One region of the Lactococcus sp. KTH0-1S genome, then DNA from elsewhere that is predicted to be linked to it. Evidence: predicted binding sites of a transcription regulator. Region 1 holds the regulator's gene; each other region holds the start of a gene.
What was found. The regulator HrcA, encoded in region 1, represses chaperone genes, less so after heat shock. The targets are predictions, from matches to a motif close to TTAGCACTCNNNNNNNNNGAGTGCTAA.

Region 2: the regulator HrcA is predicted to act here: its motif matches at 698-724, upstream of groES (co-chaperone GroES).
Region 3: the regulator HrcA is predicted to act here: its motif matches at 1,543-1,569, upstream of ACRYLU_RS11635 (lysostaphin resistance A-like protein).

What each region holds. Positions count from the first base shown of each region.
Region 1 is NZ_CP195165.1:982,828-985,036, reverse strand. Features, by position in the region: gene dnaK (molecular chaperone DnaK) at 1-210, opposite strand, end outside; gene grpE (nucleotide exchange factor GrpE) at 282-821, opposite strand; gene hrcA (heat-inducible transcriptional repressor HrcA) at 851-1,894, opposite strand; gene ACRYLU_RS04865 (hypothetical protein) at 2,117-2,209, opposite strand, start outside.
Region 2 is NZ_CP195165.1:389,169-391,377, forward strand. Features, by position in the region: gene nox (H2O-forming NADH oxidase) at 1-152, shown strand, start outside; gene ACRYLU_RS01950 (single-stranded DNA-binding protein) at 241-630, shown strand; gene groES (co-chaperone GroES) at 750-1,034, shown strand; gene groL (chaperonin GroEL) at 1,121-2,209, shown strand, end outside.
Region 3 is NZ_CP195165.1:2,351,547-2,353,755, reverse strand. Features, by position in the region: tRNA gene ACRYLU_RS11645 (tRNA-Leu) at 1-84, shown strand; gene ACRYLU_RS11640 (transporter) at 216-671, opposite strand; gene ACRYLU_RS11635 (lysostaphin resistance A-like protein) at 694-1,398, opposite strand; gene ACRYLU_RS11630 (SDR family NAD(P)-dependent oxidoreductase) at 1,701-2,209, opposite strand, start outside.

The DNA.
Region 1 (2,209 bases):
TTTTGATTTAATAGAAATAATTGTTTCTGGGTTAGTTACCGCTTGACGTTTTGCAGCGTCACCGACAATGATTTCACCATTTTTGAAAGCTACGACTGAAGGTGTTGTACGATTTCCTTCTGGATTTGGAATAATTTTTGATTCAGTTCCTTCAAGAACTGCTACTGCTGAGTTTGTTGTACCAAGGTCAATACCGATAATTTTAGACATATTTTAAATCTCCTTTATTTCTTATTACTTATGAATAGTTTAAAGACTTTGCGGTCAATTTATTTTTTAATTTACTGTGCTACGACAACCATTGCTGGACGAAGTAAACGTTCGTGAAGTTGGTAACCTTTTTGGAAAACTTGCACGATGCTATCAGTTGGATGTTCATCATCAGCTGGGACAGTTTGAACGGCCATGTGAAGATTATGGTCGAAACTTTCATAAGAAACTTCTTCAACGCCTTCTTCTTTAAGCGCCGAAATCAAACTTTCTTGGACCATTTCAAGACCTTTTTTAACATCATCCGTCAATCCTTCAACAGCAAGTGCACGTTCAAGATTATCTAGTGAAGATAAGATTTTTTTTGCTAAATCTTGTGAACGATATTTGATAAGTTGCAAACGTTCTTCATTTCCACGACGTTGTACGTTTTGCATTTCTGCAGAAACGCGAAGGAATTTATTTTCCCACTCAGTCGCTAACTTTTGTGCTTCATCAAGTTCGTTGATTTCTTCTTCAACAATATCTTCAAGTGCTTCCTCTGTTAACTCCTCAGTCACTTCTTCATCAACTTTTTCATTTTTGATTTCTTCTTTAGTTTCTTCGGACATAGGCCCTCCTTTTTTAAATAACTTTTTTATCATTTACTAATTTCATAATGGTTACCATCAAGGTAACGATAATAGTCACTCAGCTTCATAGTTAAAACTTTAGCAACTAAGTCAAGAACTGATAACGTCCTTTGATAATCCATTTCTACAGGTCCAACGACTGTTAGAGTACCAAAACCGCGATATGGAATAACAAATTTTTGCGAAATAATCGTTAAATTTTTCATGTATTTTTCGTCATTGTCAAATTTAACGGCACGCATTTCATCGTTATTAGTGATTTCGCGAATTTCATGAAGCATCCGTTCATCATCGCTAAAGAGTTTGTATAATTCTGCAAGATTGTCAGTCGCATAATCAAAAATATTTTTACGTCCAGCGACGGTCAGCCGTTCTTTGAACAAATCATCAAAAATTGATTCAAAGAGTTGGAGAACTTCACTCGTAACTTTGAAATAACGCTGAACAATCTGTGGAATTTCTGTTCGTAAAGTATAGTGAATATCAATCACTTTTTTACCAACAAGACGTTCTTTAACTAGATTACTAAAGACTGCTAAATCAGCTTCGGTCATCGATTTTGGAAGAATAAATTGATTTGTTCTTACTTCACCAGTCCCTAAAGTTATAACTGAAAGTACTGAATGGCTATCCAGCATGACCATTTCAAATGAAACTAATTGTTGGTAACGTTGAGGAGCATTAAGAACAAAGCTTGTCAAACCAGTGAGTTCTGATAAACTTTTAGCTGCTGTTTTAAACAGGTCAGATAGGCGATAAAAATCGCCATCAAAAGCTTTCATCACTTTAAATAAGTCATTTTGACTAAATTCATCTAACTGGATGACATTTTCTACAAAATACTTATAGCCTGAAACACTTGGAACACGTCCACTTGAGGTGTGTTCTTTTTGAATCAATCCTAGTTTTTCCAAAACTTTCATGTCGTTTCGGATTGTAGCGCTAGAAGCTTGAATACTATCAAGGAGCGACTTTGAACCGATTGGCGTATGCTCTTTGGCATAGAGAGAAACAATCAAATTTAAGATTTGTCTTTGACGTTCTGTAATCATGGCTACTCCTTTCTCCACAGAATAAGAAGTTTTGCAAAACTTCTTTCACAAACTCAAAAATTTCTTGAGCCTTTGACTTCTGTTTAGTAGATACAAGCTTTTTTCTGTTTTAGCACTCTTCATCTCTAAGTGCTAACAAATTTATTATAACCCTTTGTTTATACCTTGTCAAGAAAAAAGACATAAAAATTAGCACTCTTTTTATTAGAGTGCTAATTTCTTTTATAAAAGATTGGAATCTTTGGATGTTTGCCAAATATTCATGACTGTAATTACCATTACAGCAATGACAAAAAGGCTTTCATACTTTACTTC
Region 2 (2,209 bases), 590 kb from region 1:
GTGAAATAATTGCAGGAAATATTAATATGTTTAGTTTAGCTATTCAAGAAAAGAAAACGATTGATGAATTAGCCTTACTTGATTTGTTCTTCTTACCACACTTCAATAGTCCATATAATTACATGACTGTTGCAGCTTTAAATGCTAAATAAACCATAAAAATCTATCAATTGATAGATTTTTATTTTTTTTGTGACAAATGCTCTAACTTTTCGTATAAAAAGTTAGGAGGATTTTATTATGAATAAAACCATGTTAATTGGACGCTTAACCAGTGCGCCAGAAATTTCAAAAACAACAAATGATAAATCTTATGTCCGTGTGACCTTGGCAGTCAATCGCCGTTTCAAAAATGAAAAAGGAGAGCGCGAGGCAGATTTTATTTCAATTATTATTTGGGGAAAATCTGCAGAAACTTTAGTTTCTTACGCAAAAAAAGGAAGTCTTATTTCAATTGAAGGAGAAATTAGAACTAGAAATTACATGGATAAGCAAAATCAAAAACATTATGTCACAGAAATCTTAGGACTGAGTTATGATTTACTTGAAAGTAGGGCAACAATCGCTTTACGAGAAAGCGCTATAAAGACTGAAGAAACCTTACTTGATGCGGAAGAACTCCCTTTCTAATTTATTTCATAAAATCTAAATGTTTTCTCTTGACTAAATCTGACCATTGAGATAAAATAAGAATATGTTAGCACTCGTTTAATAAGAGTGCTAAAAAATAAAAAATGGAGGAAAATATAATGTTGAAACCTTTAGAGAATCGCGTAGTTTTACGTGTAAAAGAAGAAGAGGAAAAATCAATGGGTGGAATTGTATTAACAAGCGCTTCCCAAGAAAAACCTCAAACAGCTGAAGTTGTTGCCGTCGGTGAAGGGAAAACAAATCATCATGGAACACTGATTTCTCCACTCGTAAAAGTAGGGGACACAGTAATTTTTGAAAAATTTGCTGGAACGACCGTAAAAATGGATGGTGAAGAATTCTTGATTCTCAAAGATTCAGACCTTCTTGCAATTGTAGAGTAAAATTATAAAAGCAATCATTTTTTGGTTGTCTTTTGTCTATCTTAAAATCTATAAAATTAAAAATATATTCTTAAAAAGGAGCTAAAATGTCAAAAGATATTAAATTTTCAAGTGATGCTAGAACAGCGATGATGCGCGGGATTGATATTCTTGCTGATACAGTAAAAACAACCCTTGGACCAAAAGGTCGCAATGTTGTGCTTGAAAAATCATATGGGTCACCTTTAATTACAAACGATGGTGTAACGATTGCTAAAGAGATTGAACTTGAAGATCATTTTGAAAACATGGGAGCTAAACTTGTTTCAGAAGTTGCTTCAAAAACAAATGATATCGCAGGTGATGGAACAACAACAGCGACAGTTTTGACACAAGCTATTGTTCGTGAAGGTTTAAAAAATGTTACCGCAGGTGCAAATCCAGTTGGTATTCGTCGAGGAATTGAGCTTGCTGCTGAAACAGCTGTTGCTTCAATTAAAGAAATGGCAATTCCTGTCCACGATAAATCAGCAATTGCGCAAGTAGCTACTGTTTCATCACGTAGTGAAAAAGTTGGTGAGTATATTTCTGATGCAATGGAACGTGTAGGTTCTGACGGAGTTATCACCATTGAAGAATCAAAGGGAATGCAAACTGAACTTGATGTTGTTGAAGGAATGCAGTTTGACCGTGGATATTTGAGTCAATATATGGTTTCTAATACAGAAAAAATGGTTGCTGAGTTAGATAATCCTTATATTCTTATTACCGACAAAAAAATCTCAAATATTCAAGAAATTTTACCTCTCCTTGAACAAATCTTGAAAACAAATCGTCCACTTCTTATTGTTGCTGATGATGTTGATGGAGAAGCATTGCCAACGCTTGTTCTTAATAAGATTAAAGGAGTCTTCAATGTCGTAGCTGTAAAAGCGCCAGGATTTGGTGATCGTCGTAAAGCTCAATTGGAAGATTTGGCTATCTTAACAGGTGGTACAGTAATTACTGAGGAACTTGGTCTCGATCTTAAAGATGCTACTCTTGAAGCTTTAGGACAAGCAGCTAAAGCAACAGTGGATAAAGACCACACAACAATTGTTGAAGGAGCTGGTTCTGCTGATGCTATTTCTGATCGTGTAGCTATTATCAAAGCGCAAATTGAAAAAACAACTTCTGATTTTGACCGTGAAAAATTA
Region 3 (2,209 bases), 1.0 Mb from region 1:
GCCGAAGTGGCGGAATAGGCAGACGCGCCAGACTCAAAATCTGGTTCCTTCACGGGAGTGCCGGTTCGACCCCGGCCTTCGGCATAACATAAAAGCTAACATGCCTATTGTTAGCTTTTTTTATATAATTAATTGGATTATTTTATAGTTAACAAAAAACTACTGAAAATTATTGAATTCAGTAGTTTTTTGTTATATTAAATGCGTTTTTAAAATCAGTAAAAGCGTAAAGTCTGAACTGAAAAGCTTGCTCCAACAATGATAAAAATATAGCCAATAATCAAGGATTTGAGAATATTTCCGTCGCCATGAACGATTAGAGGAATCAAAAATCCTGCTAAGCACAGAATTGGGGTCCATGTTCTAGTTGCTAGATTATGCCAGGCTAAATAGAAAATTAATAGTGAAAGAATTGCTCCCACAGCTAGAATTAAAATCAGTAGTGTAGAGTTGATTGCTGTTAGATTACCATTTATCCAGAAGACGCCATGTTTTAGTATCTCATCCACCTTTCCTCTGTAAGTCCCATCAATATCATACCGTTGCCAATCTACTTTAAAAAAAGTATGGTTTAAGGCAATATAAGTGATGGTAATAAGTAGCGAAAGAATGGAATATAAAAATAAAATCCATCTTTTAATATTATTTGGTTTGTTTATAAAATTTTTCATAGTTCTCCTTTTTACATTATTTTTAATAAGGTAATAGTTTAAAAAATGTGTCTAGTAGTTTGATTGCAGATCCACTAAAAAGATTCACTGAGCTATGGACAATCGCGCTCTCGATGAAATTATTTCTTTTTGAATAAACCCAAGTAATAATAAAAGAAAGGATGAGATATGGAAGTAAGTACCAAGAAAATCCTGTATGGACAAGAGCGAAAAGTAGAGAAGAGATTAGAAAGGCAATCTTTTTATTAGTTATTGAACCAAAAACATAACTTCTAAACAATAGCTCTTCCGAAAGTGGAACAATAATTCCTAGTATATATTTTTGACAAATGGTTGGTAGTTGGCCTAAAATATCCGACATACCAGTATCACTCGTCACGGAAGAAATAATTTGTGTTTTTAGGACAAATACTGTTGCTAGATAATTAATTGTTAAAGTGAAAAACACAATCCCCATCAGCCCAAAAATACGCTTTAAATGCCAGTTTTTAAGTGTGTTTTTTAGATACCCAAGCTTCCAAGCAATTATAAAAATGAGTATTAATACCACAGTCATTAATAGTGGGAAGGTCCAAGAAGAATTAGTATATAAAAAATCGGTAAAGAAAAAGATTCTTTTATTAAAGAAATAGGCAAAAACTAAAACAAGGGGATATTGATAAAGAATGTTTAATAAAAGAAAAAATAGAATTCCTAAAATATTAATTTTGTATTTTTTTAAAATCATGGCTGTTCTCTTGTAAAAATTTTTAGTGAGTGTTGCAGGTTCATCACTATAAATTTTTGAAGTTCATTTAAATTCTTCTTCATAAGCATCTCCTTAATTATAAAAAACTATATATTCAAACTATTTTGAATATATAGCATAATATTAGCACTTGATCAATAACATGTCAAAGAAATTTGTGTGTATTTTTAATATAAATACCATTATTTAATCAAAAGTAGTATGTATAATAAGTTTCATCTACTAAAAAATAGATAAACTGACCTATTATAAATAGGTCAGTTTTATTTTATAGTAAGGGTTTATTCAAAATCTAGACCTGTTATATTTTTTGAAATCTGCCAAAGTCTATCTGCGTCATTGTGGTCTATTGCATGCGGACGTAAGCCACCAGCAAAATTATTAGCTTCTTCTGATGTCATAAGTCTAGCAATATTAAGGTCTTCACAATAAAGACCACCCTTACCTTCTAAATCAGGGCTTGTTGAGGCCCAAAGAGGTGTTGCGGCACCTTGAGCTATTGTTTTTAAATAGCGATATTTACTTCGGTCAAAGCCGGATTTAAGTGCATTAAAAAATACGGGGATGTGAATTAATTTAAAATAGTCGGCTAGGTAGCGGAGCCAAGGTGTAATAGGTGAATTTTGACGACCAATATTTGTCATTGGAATCATACCAGGATGGACGGCAAAACTTCTAATTCCATATTTTTTTCCTAATTCATCTAGTTTTATTGAAAATAAAACGTTGGCAGTTTTAGATTGTTGGTAGCCTATTTGGGGATTATAGTTTTCTATTTTTTCAAAATTCC